3 regions of the Ochrobactrum sp. P6BSIII genome follow, and region 1 is predicted to be linked to each of the others. Evidence: riboswitches for the same ligand, from Rfam matches in the RefSeq annotation. Region 1 holds a riboswitch; each other region holds the start of a gene.
The links. A riboswitch is a leader RNA that binds a small molecule or an ion and turns the genes downstream of it on or off. The one in region 1 is predicted to bind thiamine pyrophosphate.
Positions count from the first base shown of each region.

Region 1 (5,739 bases):
CGACAACAAGCGGAATGTCGGGAAAATGCGCCCGCATGGTCTTCAGCGCATAAGGATTGTTGAGGCCACGGCCTGAGCCGATGGGCGCGCCCCAGGGCATCAGCACCTTGCAACCGGCTTCAATGAGCTTTTCCGCGACGACCAGATCGTCATTCATATAGGGAAAGACCTCGAAACCGTCGTCGCAGAGTATGCGCGCTGCTTCGACCAGACCGAACGGGTCGGGCTGCAACGTGTCGTGGTCGCCGATCACTTCCAGCTTGATCCAGTTGGTGCCGAAGATTTCACGCGCCATTCTGGCGGTGGTCACCGCTTCACGCGGCGTGTGGCAGCCTGCGGTGTTGGGCAGAACGGCGACGCCCAACTCGCGGATCAGCGCCCAGAAGTCCTGTCCGGCGCGCGCATCGCCGCTTTCGCGGCGCAGCGACACGGTGACGATATCGCTTTGCGAAGCACGCACCGCATCGGCCAGAATGGCGGGCGATGGATATTGCGCCGTGCCGAGCAGCAGGCGGCTTTCAAATTGTTGGCCGTAGAATTCCAGCATCTCAGCCTCCCTGCATCGGGGCCAGAACTTCGATGCGGTCGCCAGCCGACAAGGTCGCGGCTGCGCGCTCGTCGCTGGCCACGAATTCACCGTTCAGCGCGGTTGCAACAACCGCTTCATCCAGTTCGATCTCGGTCAGCAGCGCCGCCAGATTGGCGGCTGCCGTGGTGATGACTTCACCGTTCAGCACGATCGTCATGCATAGTCCTCCACAAATTCAGGCATAGTTTCGGGCGCGGTCGCGGCCGCAACCGCCATGCGTGCCACAGCTGGCGAAAGCAGGAAGCCGTGGCGGTAAAGCCCGTTGACATAGATGGTTTTGCCACGCCGTCTCACGCGGGGAAGGTTGTCTGGAAAGGCGGGGCGCGCATCGACGCCGGTTTCGAGAATTTCAGCCTCGCCGAAGGCCGGATGCAGGGCGTAAGCCGCGCTCAAAAGCTCCAATGTCGAGCGCACGCTGATGCCACTGCGCTGATCGCTTTCGATCATCGTCGCGCCGATCATGTGCACGCCGTCGCCGCGCGGCACGATGTAGAGCGGAATGCGCGGATGCAGGAGACGCACGGGCCGCGAAAGGTTGATGTCGCGCGAGCGGACAACCAGCATCTCACCCTTGACGCCGCGCAGATCGGGCAGCGCATCGCGGGCGCTAAGACCACGGGCATCGACGGTGATATCCGCGTCGATCTTCGCTTCATGCGCTTCCGTATTGAGGTGAAAGACGACGCCTTTTCTTTGCAGGTTTTCGGCCAGCTCAACCAATGTCTTGCGCGGATCGAGATGGCCTTCACGTGTGAAGAACAGGCCCTGCCGGAAACGCCCGGCCAGATCGGGTTCCAGTGCATCAATGCGGTCATGGTCGATTGTGTCGAAGGCTTCCGTCCGGCGGGCGAAACGGCGCAACTCGCTGGCGTCACGGTTGTGCGACAGAACCAGAGTGCCTTCGCGCTTGACGCCGGAGACGTGCTTTTCCCACCAGCCGATGGCTTCCTGACCGAGCCGCACCACAGGCTCTTCGGCGCTTTCGCCCTCGCACCATGGTGCCAGCATGCCGCCTGCAAGCCAGGAACAGCAGTCGGAACCGATCTGCGGGCTGCGGGCAATCACCGTGACGGCATGGCCCTGATCGGTGAACTCGGCGGCGGTGGCAAGACCGGCGACACCCGCTCCGATGATGGTGACGCGCATCACGCAATCTCCTCCATTCGGGTTTTCCAGAGGTTATGGAAATGGTGCACCGGCCCGTGGCCGTGTCCGATCTTCAACGTATCGGCAGCGCGGATTGCCCCTTGCAGATAGGTGTGGGCTGCAAGCATGGCCTTTTCGAGCGGCAGGTTCTTTGCAAGCTCTGCCGCAATGGCCGAGGAGAGCGTGCAGCCTGTGCCATGGGTGTTGCCGGTCAAGATGCGCTGCGCCTCGACACGCAGCGTCGGCTGATCGCGGCGAACGAGGAGGTCGACGCAGATTTCGCCTTCCGCATGGCCGCCCTTCATCAGAACGGCTTTCGCGCCGAGTTCGAGCAATGCGCGGCCCTGTTGTTCGGCGTCTTCATCATCAAGCGCCAGACCGCAGCCGAGCAGGCAGGCAGCTTCAGGCCGGTTTGGGGTCAAAAGCGTTGCGATCGGCACCAGTTTCTGGCGCAAAAGCGCAATGGCGCTTTCGCTCAAAAGCCGGTCGCCGGACTTGGCCACCATCACCGGATCGAGCACGACAGGGCCGGAAAAATGGGCGAGTCCCCGCGCAATGGCCTCGATGGTTTCGGGCACGGAAACCATGCCGATCTTCACTGCGGCAACGTCGAGATCGCTGAAAACGGCGTCGATCTGCCCAGCGACAATGGCGGGCGGGATATCGTGCACCGCGCTCACCGTGCAGGTGTTCTGCACGGTCACAGCCGCAATGACGCTCGCGCCATAAACGCCGAGCGCCGAAAATGTCTTGAGGTCGGCCTGAATGCCAGCGCCGCCGCCGCTGTCGGAACCGGCAATTGTCACGCAGATGGGCACAGACCGTGTCTGGCCATTGTTGGATTTGGTTCGGGAGAAACTATGTTTCTGGTTCATCGTGTCGTCTCTCATTCCGAACGGAAAGATGAGACGTCATGAACCTGTAAGGAGCATAAGCTCCGAGTGGGATGAACCCTGTCCGCGACGCGTCAAACTCCGTTCCCTACGCAGGTATTACCCGGATCAGGTTCAATGGGTTAACGCGTGAACGCGCCTCTCAGCCTCTTTCGAGGCACCCCAACGAATTTTGCATCCATAGGCATAGGCCGGAAGTTTTGAGCGGTCAAGTTATCTCAAGCGGTCTCGCGCGAGGTCTGACGCTATAAAAAACAAGATCATCAGAAAAAACTAAATGAGTACCTCCTTCATATATGGTTTGTTAAAACCATTGGTCGTATTCTCCCAGCGGGGAAGTGCGTCCTGGTGACGGTCCTCGCCTGTTGGTTCGTGAGCTTGTCTGGTCATGAACTCATGCGGAATATGATGTTCCAGTGAGAGGTTTTGTTGGCTAATTTAGACTGACGACATGTGTCGGCTTGGGGCAAGGGGTATATGATGGCGAAGCGGAAAGCCGGTCCGACAGAGGCGGGAGGCTCCATGGCGAGCACGTCCCAGCAGGATTTCCGTATCCTTTTCACCACCCATCCGACGCCAATGTGGGTCTATGACCCGCAGACCCTCGGCTTCATCATCATGAACGACGCGGCCTATGCGCTTTACGGCTATACGCCTGATGAACTGCCGGGCATGACTGTTCTCGATATTCGTCCGCAGGCCGAGCGCGAGCGCATGCTGAGCGCTGTCCGTGATCGCAGCGATCTGGAGCGCCCCGAGCGATGGCAGCATCGGCGCGCCACCGGCGAAATCATCGAAGTTCTGACCTACGGACGGGAAGTGCAGTTCGACGGTAAGGACGCCATCCTTGCCATCGTGCAGGATCGGACCGAAATTGCCGAAGCCAACCGGCAGGCGATCCATGCGCAATCACTGCTCGATAGCCTTGTCAGCAATCTGCCGCTCGGCGTGTTCATCAAGGACATGCAGGACGAGGGGCGTTACGTGCTCTACAATCAGGCGGCATCGCAGGCGAGCGGCAAGGCGATTGAGGCGGTGGTCGGCTTCACCGATGCACAGCTGATGACGGATCTGGAGCGCCGCCAATATGCGCAGCAGGATCGTCAGGTGATGAGCAAAGGCGAAGCGCTCAGCGTCGAATATAAAACCCATCACGACGACGGAACGCAGCGCATTCTGCGTGTCATCAAGAGCTCCATTCCGCCGGTCGACGACGGCACGCCGCGCTATCTGATCGGCTTGATCGAAGACATTACCGAACGGCGCGAAATCGAGGAGCGCATGGCCCATATCGCCATGCATGACAGCCTCACGCGACTGCCCAACCGCGCCTATTTCTCCCATCATGTCGAGGACTTGCTGAAAAAGGGCGGCGATGCGGAGCCGTTTGCGCTTTTCTATATCGACATCGATCACTTCAAGAGCATCAACGACAATATCGGCCATCAGGCAGGCGACCAGCTCTTGCAGCAGGTGGCCGAGCGGTTGCGCCAGATCACCACGAGCGACCAGTTCATCGCGCGGCTCGGCGGCGATGAGTTCGCCGTCATCTATCGCAGCGGGACCGTTGGCCAGATCGCCATGTTTGCGGATCGGGTGCTTTCGGCATTTCAGGAACCGTTCAAGCTCGGCGACAATTCCGAATTCGTCACATGCAGCATGGGCATCGCGCAGGCGCCGCTGCATGGCGATAATTCCGACGTGCTGATGCGCAACGCCGATCTGGCGCTCCACGCGTCGAAATCGAGCGGCAGGCGCACCTTCCATTTCTACCAGCACGCGTTGCGTCTGGCCGCTGAAAAGCGCCACATCATGACGAGCGAGCTGCGTCAGGCCCTGCTGTCCCAGCAGTTCGAACTGCATTACCAGCCGATCTTCAATCTGGAGAGCGGGCGGATTTCCGGCTTTGAAGCGCTGATCCGCTGGCGTCATCCCGAGCGCGGCATGATTTCACCGGCGGAGTTCATTCCGCTCGCGGAAGAGACCGGGTTGATCGGTCCCATCGGTGACTGGGTGCTGCTGGCGGCCTGCCGCGAAGCGGTTTCCTGGCCGGAGGATATCAAGGTTTCGGTCAATCTGTCGCCGGTGCAGTTCAGCCAAAGCTCGCTTTTGCGCTCTGTCACTGATGCGCTGGATGCGGCCCGCCTGTCGCCGAACCGGCTGGAACTGGAAATCACTGAGTCGGTGTTTCTGTCCAACAGCAAGCACAATATCGAATTGCTGTTCGAGTTGCGCCGCCTTGGCGCTCGCATTGCCATGGACGATTTTGGCACCGGCTATTCCTCGCTCAGCTATCTGCGCTCCTTTCCGTTCGACAAGATCAAGATCGACCGCAGCTTCGTCTCCGGTATCGAAGCGGATACGCGCGATCTCGCCATCATCCAGGCGGTGGCAACGTTGGGCGCTGGCTTCAACATTGTCACCACCGCCGAAGGCGTGGAAACGGCGCAGCAGCTTGAGCGTCTGAGAACCGAACGTTTCGGCGAGGTGCAAGGCTATCTGACCGGACGCCCGATGCCGGCCAGCGATGTGCAGGCCTTTATCCAGAGCAATAACGGCACCGGCCTCGCCATGCCCCCGGCGCATAACCGGCTGCCGGTCTGATCGGAAAATCCGGAAAAACAATTCCGCATTTCTGCTTTCAAAAAAGCGCTTGACCTTCCAACGGTGGGAAGGACTACTTATATGGCAATTCAGAAATCTAGCCTCTGCTAGAGCATTTCCAGCAAAAGTGCGAAGCGGTTTTGCGTAGGATAATGCGTAAAACAAAGAATTAGAGCGCCGATCCGATTAATCGGATCGAAACGCGCTCTAAGGCGTGAAAAGGGACTGCTAAAGGTCTCGAAGAGGATTGCCATGAACAAGCCCGTCGATCACGAATCCATCAGCTTTCCCGTTCCCGTGGAAGGCATGAGCTGTGCATCCTGTGTTTCCTCGGTCGAAAAGGCTGTGTCGAAGGTTGCAGGCGTCGACAAGGTTTCCGTTAATCTCGCCACCGAACGCGCCGACGTTACCTTCAAGGGTACGCCGGATCTGCCTGCCGTCATCGATGCTATTCGCAAGGCAGGCTACGAGGTTCCGTCAGGTAGCGTTGATCTCGCCATTGAAGGC
Region 1 covers NZ_JACGXB010000006.1:337,699-343,437, reverse strand. The annotation lists gene FHW00_RS11365 (thiazole synthase) at 1-547, opposite strand, end outside; gene thiS (sulfur carrier protein ThiS) at 549-746, opposite strand; gene thiO (glycine oxidase ThiO) at 743-1,735, opposite strand; gene thiD (bifunctional hydroxymethylpyrimidine kinase/phosphomethylpyrimidine kinase) at 1,735-2,610, opposite strand; TPP riboswitch at 2,697-2,803, opposite strand; gene FHW00_RS11345 (putative bifunctional diguanylate cyclase/phosphodiesterase) at 3,109-5,232, shown strand; gene FHW00_RS11340 (heavy metal translocating P-type ATPase) at 5,485-5,739, shown strand, end outside.

Region 2 (5,739 bases), on a different contig from region 1:
CCAGAGCGTCCATCTTGCCCGGCAGCGTTTCCAGCGCGAATTTCTGCTTGAAGGAGAGCTTGCGCTTTTCCTCACGCTTTGGCTGCGAAGCCTCCTCGCTGCTATCGCCGCCCTTATCACCAGCGCGGGCGTTCGCCGTCTTGACGTTGCGACGTTCCAGCGCCTGTTCCTTGCGCTGCGCCATCATGTCGGCATAACCACCCGCATATTCCAGCCAGCGCCCGTCGCCTTCCGGCGCGATCACAGAGGTCACCGTGCGGTCGAGAAAATCGCGATCATGGCTGACCAGAATAACCGTACCCGGAAAACCTGCGACCAGTTCCTGCAACAGATCCAGCGTTTCCATGTCGAGATCGTTGGTCGGCTCGTCGAGGATCAGCAGGTTGGCGGGGCGAGCCAGCACGCGGGCCAGCATCAGACGCGCCCTTTCGCCACCGGAAAGCTCGCGGATCGGCGTCCGGGCCTGTTCCGGCTGGAACAGAAAGTCCTTCATATAGGAAACAACATGGCGCTGCTCGCCATTGATGACGAGGTTTTCCCCGCGCCCGTCGGTCAGATAATGCGACAGCGTCTCATCCAGATTGAGGCTGTCACGCTTCTGATCAAGCTCGGCCATTTCCAGATTGACGCCCAGCCGAAGCGTGCCGGAATCTGGCGCCAGCTTGTCGGTCAGGAGCGAGAGCAGTGTGGTTTTTCCCGCGCCGTTGGGGCCGACCAGACCGATCCGGTCGCCGCGCTGCACGCGCGTGGAGAAATCCTTCACCAGAACACGGTCGCCATAGGCTTTGTTCAGCAACTTGGCTTCGATCACCAGCTTGCCGGATTCCTTGGAATCGCTGGCCGTCAGAACCGCCGACCCTTGCGCCTTGCGGTGATTGCGGAAATCCGCGCGCATGGAATGCAATTCGCCGAGGCGGCGCATGTTGCGCTTGCGGCGTGCCGTCACGCCATAGCGCAGCCAATGCTCCTCGCGGGCAATCTGGCGGCCAAGCTTGTGATGATCGCGCTCTTCTTCTTCCAGAACCTTGTCGCGCCATTCCTCGAAATGGCCGAAACCCTGCTCCAGACGGCGTGTGATACCACGGTCGAGCCAGACAGTCGCGCGGCTGACATTTTCCAGAAAGCGACGGTCATGCGAGATCAGCACGATGGCCGAACGGATCTGGCGCAATTCGCCTTCCAGCCATTCGATGGTTGTCAGATCGAGATGGTTGGTCGGCTCGTCGAGCAAAAGCACATCGGGCTGCGGCGCGATCACACGCGCCAGCGCCGCACGGCGCGCTTCGCCACCCGAAAGATGATCCGGATTTTCGTCGCCGGTCAGGCCCAGATGCTCCAGAAGATAGGTCACGCGATGCGGATCGTCGGTCGGTCCGAGCCCCGCTTCGACATAGGCGCGCACGCTGGCAAAGCCGTCCATGTCCGGCACCTGCGGCAGATAGCGAACGGTCGCGCCCGGATGCTTGAACACTTCGCCCGAAGTCGGCTCGACCATGCCGGCGGCGATCTTCAAAAGCGTGGATTTGCCAGAACCATTGCGCCCGACCAGCGCGATGCGGTCGCCCTCGCTCACCGAAAGGCTCGCATCCTCCAGAAGCGGCGTACCGCCGAAGGTGAGCTTGATCTGGTCTAGGCGAAGGAGCGGTGGTGCCATGGTGTCTTCTGAGGCTTTCTGGGCGGTTCTCGGGATGTGCTTTGAAATTCCGCCCTGCTTGTCCGCGACAAAAGCCGTTCTGTCAAATGGATCGATAGGAAAGAGGCACGAAAAACAAACAGGCCGGGTTTCCCCGGCCTGTCCGCGATACGATTTTAAGCTTCAAGCTTACTGGCAGCGTGCTTCGTAGACGCGGCCGTAGTTGTCGCGATAGCGGCAGTACTGCACGCCATTACGCGTCTGGGCAGCGCCAACCAGCGTACCGGCAACAGCACCAATAGCAGCACCCGTGAGAGCGCCACGGCCGTTACCGCCGATTGCACCACCGGCGAGAGCACCGATTGCTGCACCGCCAACACCGTAACCAGCTGTGCGCTGTTCGTTGGTCGTGCATGCTGCTGTCGACAATGCGAGCACCCCGGCAACCGCAATCATGGAAAGACGTGACTTCATCAAACAATCTCCTGTCAAAGTTGACACTTCAGGTGCCGATTTTGCGTCCCCAATTTCGGCGCTAACTAATAACCCGCTTACCGCATTTGAAATACGTTTCGCTGTCGAGCGTCAAGCCTTTTCAATCGGTAAGGTTAGCGACACGCCGTCAGCATGCTCCGAATTTAAGTTTGCAACAAGTATCGCTAAGCCAGAACGCACAGTAATGCGAAGTGTTCCACGCACTATATTGGAAACTGTCCACGAAGAACCAAAAGGAAGGGTCACGTTGTCTAACGGCCACTCTGCATTTGTGATTGAAAGCCCGTCCACAGCGGTGAAACTGATGACGCTGAACAGCGTGCCGTCAGGGAAATCATAGGTAAACTCGCCAGCCGTCACCGGCCATGCCTCTTCCGCACCGCTGGACAGGAGGACATTCCGCCCCTTGTTGGCCTGCGCTGTCGCCATTGTGAGATGCAGCAGCGTGTGGTCGGTGCGCTGGCCGCCAAAAGCACCGCACAAAATGGCGCGTGTCGCGCCACGGGCAAAGGCTTCCTCGAAAGCCAGTTCGCCGTCTGTCATGTCCTTGGCGCGCGGAAATGTCTTTTGCGGCACATGCGCATATTGATCGAGCAGGGCTTGTGGCGTGGAATCGAAATCGCCGAGCCACAGTTCCGGTTCGACGCCCAGAGCGGCCGCATGACGAATACCACCATCGGCGGCCAGAATGCGCGCGCCGGCTATCTGCTGACGCAGCCGTTCGGTTACGACGAGGTCGCCGCCGAGAAGGATGACGAATGTGCTCATAAGCCGCTCTTATCATGGGCAAATCCCAGCTGGAAGTCTGCTCTGTCCCAGTTTGTATCGCTTTTGCCTCTCTTGCCCTTCATGGCCTGACATATTAATGTCGCAACGCTCTAACGGGGTGCCATTTGTTCCCATGAATGGCTGAGAGGTTTTTCAAAAAACCAACCCGCTGAACCTGATCCGGTTTGCACCGGCGGAGGGATTAGATGCTGCTCTGCGGCACGATCCCGAAAAGTAGCAGCTTTTCGGTTATTGTTGTGCTCCAGACCCCAAGCGGCGCTAAATCCTTTTAACTTTATGAAAGGACGTGCCGTTATGCGGCTGTTATCTTTGCTGGCCTTCTCTTTCGCGGCAGCCGTTAGTCTGGCACCTGCGGCACAGGCCAAAGACAAGCTCACCATCTATACCTATGACAGTTTCATTTCCGAATGGGGTCCCGGTCCCAAGGTAAAGGAAAACTTCGAGAAGGAATGCGACTGCGAGATCAACTGGGTCGCTTCCGCCGACGGTGTGGCCCTGCTCAACCGGCTGAAGCTTGAAGGCGGCAACACCAAGGCCGATATCGTGCTTGGCCTCGACACCAACCTGACCACGGAAGCGCGCGCCACTGGCTTCTTTGCGCCAAGTGGCATCGATCTTGGCAATGTCAGCGTGCCGGGTGACTTCAAGGACGATATTTTCGTACCCTATGACTATGGCTATTTCGCCATTGTCTATGATTCGGAAAAGCTGCCCAATCCGCCCAAGAGCCTGAAGGAACTGGTCGAAGGCGACCCGTCGCAGAAGATCGTGCTTCAGGATCCGCGCACCTCGACACCGGGTCTTGGTATGCTGCTTTGGATGAAAGCCGTCTATGGCGATCAGGCCGGCGATGCCTGGCAGAAATTGCAGAAGCGCATTCTCACCGTCACGCCGGGCTGGTCGGAAGCCTATGGCCTCTTCACCAAGGGTGAAGCGCCGATGGTGCTCTCCTATACCAGTTCGCCAGCCTATCATGTCATTGCGGAGAAGACAGATCGCTACAAGGCGCTGGCCTATCCGGAAGGCAATTACCTCCAGATCGAGCTTGCCGCCCAGACGACGACCGGCGCCAAGAACCCGCTGGCGCAGAAATTCCTGTCCTTCATGACCGGCCCCGGCTTTCAGGATGTGATCCCGGAAACCAACTGGATGTTCCCGGCAGGCAAGACATCAACGCCGCTTCCCGCCGCTTTCGACGCCTTGCCGAAACCGGAAAAGACCTTGCTCATTCCAGCCGACGAGGTTGCGAAGAACCGCAAGGCCTGGGTCGATGAATGGCTGGCAGCTACCAGCAAATGATCAACGCTCCGGCAGGCAAGAACACCAGCCCCACCCCCGCGATGAAACCCGTCGCGGGGGCTTTGGCGCTGGCCTTCCTTATCGTGCTTGCCGGTGGCGCGCTTGTCGCTCTTGCCTTTGAAGCCAGCGGCGGCTTCGATGTCGCCGCAAATTTCGATGCCTATCTCTGGCGAACCGCCCGTTTCACCATCGCACAAGCCGTCGCTTCGAGCCTGCTTTCGGTCGCCTTTGCGATCCCAGTTGCGCGCGCCTTGCATTCGGAAGCGCATTTTCCCGGACGGGGTTTTATTCTGCGGCTGTTCGCCCTGCCGCTCGCGTTGCCTGCCCTTGTGGCCGTGCTGGGCGTTACCAGCATTTACGGTCGAAACGGCCTCATCGCCCATATATCGGAGGCTGCGGGCCATTCGTTCCAGCCGGATATCTATGGCATTACGGGCATTTTGATTGCGCATGTGTTCTTCAACATGCCGCTGGCAGTGCGGCTCATCCTCGCCGCCTATGAATCGATACCCGCCGACTATTGGAAACTCGCGGCCCAGCTTGGCATGGGCAACAGCGCCCGTTTCCGGCTGATCGAATGGCCGGTTATCCGCCGCAGCCTGCCCGGCATGGCGGGGCTCATCTTCATGCTGTGCGTGACGAGCTTCACCACCGTGCTGACGCTCGGCGGTGGTCCACGGGCGACAACACTGGAAGTGGCGATCTATCAAAGCCTGCATTTCGATTTCGACCCGGCACGTGCGGTGGCGCTCACCGTCACCCAGCTCGGGCTGACCTTGCTGATCCTGCTGGCCCTGCGCCTGACCGGGCGTCCTTCCGAAGAAGGCTTTACCCACACGGCAACACCGCGCCGCTATGGCAGGCCTGCGCGTGGTGAACGCCTGTTCAACATCATCGCCATTCTCATCGGCTTTCTTTATGTCGCCTTGCCGATTGCAGGCGTGGTCGTGTCTGGTCTTGCCGCCGACCTCGCCCGCCTGCTCAGCGAACAGACGGTCTGGCGCGCCATCGGCACTAGCCTGGCGCTCGGCTTTTCTGCGGCAACGCTCTCGGTGCTTCTCTCACTGGCGCTCGTTTCAGCCCGGGAAGCGGTAAAAAACAACAAAATAGCCAGCCTGTTCGATACGGGCGCGAGCCTCATTCTGGTCATGCCGCCCATCGTGATCGGCGCCGGATGGTTCATCCTGCTGCGCCATTTCACCAATCCTTTCGCCATCGCACCGGTGATGGTGGTCACGGTCAACGCAGCCATGGCCATGCCTTTCGCAGTCCGGCTGTTGCGCCCGGCCTGGGACACGGCAGCCGCACGCCACAATAGGCTCTGTGCCCAGCTTGGCATTTATGGCCTCAATCGGCTGCGGCTCATTGACTGGCCGTCGATCCGCAGACCCTTTGGCATGGCCTTCGCCTTTGCCATGGCGCTTTCCATTGGCGACCTTGGCACAATCGCGCTGTTCGGCAGCGATGCGCTTCTGACCCTGCCCTATCTTCTCTTGCAGCGCATGGGCAGTTACCGCACATTC
Region 2 covers NZ_JACGXB010000010.1:104,551-110,289, forward strand. The annotation lists gene FHW00_RS15335 (ABC-F family ATP-binding cassette domain-containing protein) at 1-1,654, opposite strand, end outside; gene FHW00_RS15340 (glycine zipper domain-containing protein) at 1,823-2,107, opposite strand; gene FHW00_RS15345 (thiamine diphosphokinase) at 2,219-2,896, opposite strand; TPP riboswitch at 3,001-3,115, shown strand; gene thiB (thiamine ABC transporter substrate binding subunit) at 3,212-4,216, shown strand; gene thiP (thiamine/thiamine pyrophosphate ABC transporter permease ThiP) at 4,192-5,739, shown strand, end outside.
Region 2: another riboswitch for thiamine pyrophosphate. It lies ahead of thiB (thiamine ABC transporter substrate binding subunit); the one in region 1 lies ahead of thiD (bifunctional hydroxymethylpyrimidine kinase/phosphomethylpyrimidine kinase).

Region 3 (5,739 bases), on a different contig from region 1:
GTTCGCGCCGATAGGACCACGGCCGGGCATATCGAATTTCTGACCATAATTCTCGCAGACAAAGCCGCGGCACAGTCCCTCAAGCACTTCGACGCGATAAACGAGACCGCGCGGAATAATGGCAATTTCCTTCGGCTCAAGATCGATAATGCCAAGCTCCGTGCAAAAGCGCAGCCGTCCTTCCTGCGGCACGACCAGCAATTCGCTATCGGCGGAGTAAAAATACTCGTCCTGCATCGAACGGGTGATCAGATAGACATGACTTGCCATACCGATCTGGATGTTCACATCGCCCGCCGTGGTCATGGTGCGCATGCCGGTGATCCACGTCAGATCCTCATCCGGCCCCGGCAGCGGGATAGGGTCCCAGCGATACTGGCCGAGACTGGTGATATTGCGCCGCTGCGGATCGCCGACCGGCAGATTGGGCGCGGTCTTCCAGTACGGCACGTCGACCAGCTGGAATCGGCCCGTATGATGGACCGACGGGCGAATGCGATAGCACCAGGTCCGCTCGTTTTGACCACGCGGCGCGGTGAAAGCGGTGCCGGACAGCTGCTCGGCATAAAGCCCGTAATTGCATTTCTGTGGTGAATTCTGACCTTGCGGCAATGCACCCGGCAGCGCTTCGGTTTCAAAGTCGTTGCCGAAACCGGGCATATAGCCCTCGACCGTTCCTGTCGTCACCGATGCGCGGACCATGCCCTGCGGGATTGCGTGAGCGGTCATGATTAATCCTCCCGGCAAATTCGTTGCTCGAACAACGATAATAACGTTGCGAATGCAACGAAGTCAATGCTTCTTGCGTGACACGTGTTTTTCCGTTGTATTTGCAATGAAACTCTGCTCCTTTCCTGAAAAAAGGAGACATGCATGGCATTCGAACTCGACGGTTTCCTGCCCTATCGGCTCAGCGTGGTGGCCGCGCGGATCAGCGAGCGCTTTGCAAAACGCTATGCCGCTGAAGCGGGGCTGACCATCCCCGAATGGCGCGTATTGGCGCATCTCTATCGAAGTGGCGAAGTCAGCATCCGGGACATCAATACCCGCGTCAATCTGGACAAGTCGATTGTCAGCCGGGCAGCAACGCGCCTTGAAAGTGCCGGACTGCTGCATAAATCGGATAACAATGTTGACCGTCGATTGATTGTACTCGCGCTCACCCCTCAAGGGGAAGAGCTGATGCATCGCCTTGGCAAAATCGCTGACGAGTTTCAGGCGGAGATACTTAAAGATCTGGGCCCCGATGCCAAACATTTTCTCGAAGGGCTGACCCGCCTCTCCAGCGCGCATCCTTCGCGATAATCGCCGACCTTACCCGGCTTCAGTCACCTGCTTGACGGCTTCGTGCAGCGCGGCGATACCGGTTTCCAGAGCTTGGCGGTCCTGCTCGGACATTACGCTCAATATGGCGTTGGCTTTTGCATCGACTTCGCCGAAAGCCTTTTGAAACAGGGCTTGTCCCGCATTCGTGACCGCATAATGCCGCAAACGCCGGTCTTCTTCGGATATGGTCCGGATAATCAGGCCTTTCTCTTCCAGACGGCTGGCGGCGCGGCTGACCTGCACCTTGTCGAGAGAGGTGCGCTGGGCAAGCCGCACGGAATCGATGGAACCTGCTTCCGCAAGCAGAAACAGCAGACGCCATTCCTCACGCATCAGCCCATATTCGTGACCATAAACAGCAACCAGCTGCCGGGAGAACGCTTCCGCGACAATCGCGAGCCGATAGGGAAAGAACGTCTCCATGCGCATTGCATGCCCCTCACAAAGTCTTTTGATTTCAATCATTTTCCCGGATTGAACAGACAATTTCAAAGGCTTTTTCAAGAGCGAGATCTAATCGGAGTGAAACGCGGGCTGGTAAGATTGCGCCCCAATGAAAAATACCCGTACACCGCTGTTATCCTGTCCGTTCGAACAGCCTTTTGAATTGATCCTCGCCCCTCCTGCGGATTGTAATCCCCGGAATCTGATCGCGACTAGTTCATTGCATATGTAACGTTGCTATTGCAATGAACTTGACATCGTTGCAAATGATACGATTATAAGGTGCCGGTAGCGAGGAACCGGTATTCAAATGCTGGGCAGCGGAGGAGCACCCTTGAACACATCAGCACCGGCGGGCACAATGGATGCCGCGCAGACACAAAAATCATCAATACGGCTTCTTTTCGCGGCCAGCACGGGCACGATTATCGAGTGGTATGACTTCGCGGTTTTCGCTTTTTGCGCCGCACTTGTTTTCAACACCGCGTTTTTCCCGGTCGTCGATCCGATCACCGGCTTGATTGCCGCCTTGTCCACACAGGCCGTCGGCTTCATTGCCCGTCCTGCTGGCGGCTGGTTCTTCGGTGTTCTGGGTGACAGGATCGGGCGCAAGCGCGCACTCGTCATCAGTCTTTTCCTGATGGGCGGTGCGACTGTCGCCATGGGACTGCTCCCCACCTATCAGCAGATTGGCGTGTTCGCTCCGCTCTTGCTGCTCCTGATGCGCCTGTTGCAAGGTTTTGCCATCGGTGGCGAATCCACTGGCGCCTTGGTGCTTATTGCCGAAAGCCTTCCGGCAAAACAGCGCGGTCTCTGGACCGGCTTTCCCATGATTGGAGGACCGGCGGGCAATGTGATCGCCACCGCCGTCATCGGTGCGGTCATCGGGCATTTCGGATCGGACGCTTTTGTGGAATGGGCCTGGCGCATTCCCTTCATCGCCTCCATTCTGCTGATCGGTCTCGGTCTATGGGTCCGGCGCAAGGTCGAGGAATCGCCAGCCTTTATCCATCTTCAGGAACAGAAGACCGAAGCCGTTAAAGCCCCATTGCGCGAAGCGATTACGACCCAGGGCGCAAACATGCTGCGCGTCCTGTTCGTCAAGGCTGGCGAAAGCGCGCTCTTTTACCTCTTCTCCACATTCTTCGTCGTGCTGGCGACCGTGTTCCTGAAAGTCCCGCGTGAAGCTGCCCTTGGCGCTCTGTTCATTGGCTCCATTGCCGAAGTCGCCGTCATTCTGGCTGCCGGTGCCACAGCAGACCGTATCGGACGCAAGGCCGTTACGCTGGTGGGTCTTGTGGGTGGTATCGGCGCAGGGTTCTGGCTTTTCAGCCTGCCTCCCGGCGCAGACACAGCGACACTCACCTGGGCAACCGTGCTGACGCTCTCCTTCCACGGCATTATCGTGGGTGGCATGTCGGCCTATTTCACCGAACTCTTCCCGGCGCGCGTTCGTTACACGGCCATGTCGACATCCTATTCTGTCGCCACGGTGTTGGGTGGAGCGCTGGCCCCGATCATCGGCACGTGGCTGCTTGAAATTTTCGGTACACCCTTCGCGGTCGCGGTCTACGCCACATTGATGGCTATACCCGCGATCTATGTGATGATCACCACGCCGGAAACCAAAGGCCGCGATCTGGTGAACTAAAACACTTCGGATTTTTAAAAAGCCGCATCAGTGATGATGCCAAATGGAAAAAGAGAAGCCAAGCTTCACCGTTTGTTTTACGTCCACGGTCAGGAATAGAAACACGCGCGCAGCCAACCGGTCTTGACGACCAAAACTGCCCGTGCATAATTTTAAGCATTCACCAGGGGAGTCCCGGCAAGGGGCTGAGATACTGCTAGCGTGCGCAGTGACCCGTTGAACCTGATCCAGTTCATACTGGCGTAGGGACGGTGCAAATGCTGGAAGGCGAGCGTCCACTGGATGCTTCCTGATGGCGTTTTTTCATCCTTCCAACACTGGAACTGGGTCTCCAACATCACAACTTGGAGCCTCAACCATGTCTATCATTACTGGCAACACAGCCCCGACTGTTACCACTGGCCCTCTCCCTGCTTCCCGAAAACTAAGCAAACCGGGAACGCTTTATCCGGATATCTGCGTCCCGATGCGAGAAATTGCTCTGCATCCCAGTTCCGGGCTGCCACCTGTTACGGTCTATGACCCATCTGGGCCCTACACCGACGACCACGCAACGATCAATATCGAAACAGGTTTGCCCCGATTGCGCGAAAGCTGGATCAGCGGGCGCGGCGATGTCGAAGCCTATGAAGGGCGCTCGGTTCAACCCGCAGATAACGGCTTTGCGACAGGTGAACGACTGACACAGGAATTCCCTTTTCTAAATACACCGTTGAAAGCAAGGAATGGCAAGGCGGTTACCCAGCTTGCTTATGCCCGTGCAGGTATCATCACTCCCGAAATGGAATTCGTCGCCATCCGCGAAAACCTTGGGCGACACGCTGTCCAGCATGAATTGCCGCGCGACGGGCAAGGTTTCGGCGCCAACATTCCCGACTATGTAACACCGGAATTCGTTCGCCAGGAGATTGCAGAGGGACGCGCTATTCTTCCTGCCAATATCAATCATCCTGAATCCGAGCCGATGATCATCGGGCGGAACTTTCTGGTTAAGATCAACGCTAATATCGGCAATTCTGCCGTAACATCTTCTATGGGCGAAGAAGTTGAAAAGATGGTATGGGCGATCCGTTGGGGTGCCGATACGGTCATGGACCTTTCAACCGGACGAAACATTCATAATATTCGAGAATGGATCATCCGGAACTCACCAGTTCCAATCGGCACGGTACCGCTCTATCAGGCTCTGGAGAAGGTCAATGGTATTGCCGAAGATCTGAACTGGCAGATCTATCGCGACACATTGATCGAACAGGCCGAACAAGGCGTTGATTATTTTACCATACACGCTGGCGTGCGGCTTTCTTATATCCACCTCACCGCCAATCGCGTAACCGGCATCGTTTCACGCGGCGGTTCGATCATGGCGAAGTGGTGCTTACACCACCACAAAGAGAGTTTTCTCTACGAACATTTCGAAGAAATTTGCGATATCTGTCGGGCTTACGATGTCTCATTCTCCCTTGGCGATGGTCTGCGTCCGGGATCGATAGCAGATGCCAATGACGCGGCACAATTTGCCGAACTGGAGACGCTTGGAGAACTGACCCAGATAGCCTGGTCCAAGGATTGCCAGGTAATGATAGAAGGGCCCGGCCACGTTCCGATGCACAAGATCAAAGAGAACATGGACAAGCAATTACACACATGCGGAGAGGCGCCATTCTTTACGCTCGGACCGCTGACCACTGATATCGCACCCGGTTATGACCATATAACCTCGGGAATTGGTGCAGCGATGATCGGCTGGTTCGGCACCGCCATGCTTTGCTACGTTACCCCGAAGGAGCATCTTGGCTTGCCCAATCGCGACGATGTTAAAATTGGTGTCGTCACCTATAAGATAGCCGCTCATGCCGCAGACCTAGCAAAAGGACACCCGGCAGCGCGTATTCACGATGATGCGCTATCGCGGGCTCGGTTCGAATTCCGTTGGGAAGATCAGTTCAATCTTTCACTGGATCCGGAGACCGCACGTTCTTATCATGACGAGACCTTGCCCAAGGAGGCTCACAAGGACGCTCATTTCTGCTCCATGTGCGGTCCCAAGTTTTGTTCGATGGAAATCTCACATGAAATACGTGCGGGATCGCAGGAAGACAGCATGAAGATGCGAGGCTGAAGCCGGCTAATGAATACAATTTCTAAATAGTTGCATTAGCACTATAAGTTTACACAGACGAAGAAGGGGCACCCGCGCCTGCATCTTTTTCGGCGTCCGACATTCTGTATGGCGCGAGGCTGGTGTCTGACGACCCGTTGGTGGCCTCCTCTCTCATCGCCAACAGTAAACGCCACCAGCCCCGGTTTTCATGCGC
Region 3 covers NZ_JACGXB010000008.1:235,323-241,061, forward strand. The annotation lists gene hmgA (homogentisate 1,2-dioxygenase) at 1-729, opposite strand, end outside; gene FHW00_RS13745 (MarR family winged helix-turn-helix transcriptional regulator) at 874-1,305, shown strand; gene FHW00_RS13750 (MarR family winged helix-turn-helix transcriptional regulator) at 1,315-1,755, opposite strand; gene FHW00_RS13755 (MFS transporter) at 2,105-3,421, shown strand; TPP riboswitch at 3,577-3,688, shown strand; gene thiC (phosphomethylpyrimidine synthase ThiC) at 3,780-5,543, shown strand; partial or broken gene FHW00_RS24435 (hypothetical protein) at 5,593-5,739, opposite strand, start outside.
Region 3: another riboswitch for thiamine pyrophosphate. It lies ahead of thiC (phosphomethylpyrimidine synthase ThiC); the one in region 1 lies ahead of thiD (bifunctional hydroxymethylpyrimidine kinase/phosphomethylpyrimidine kinase).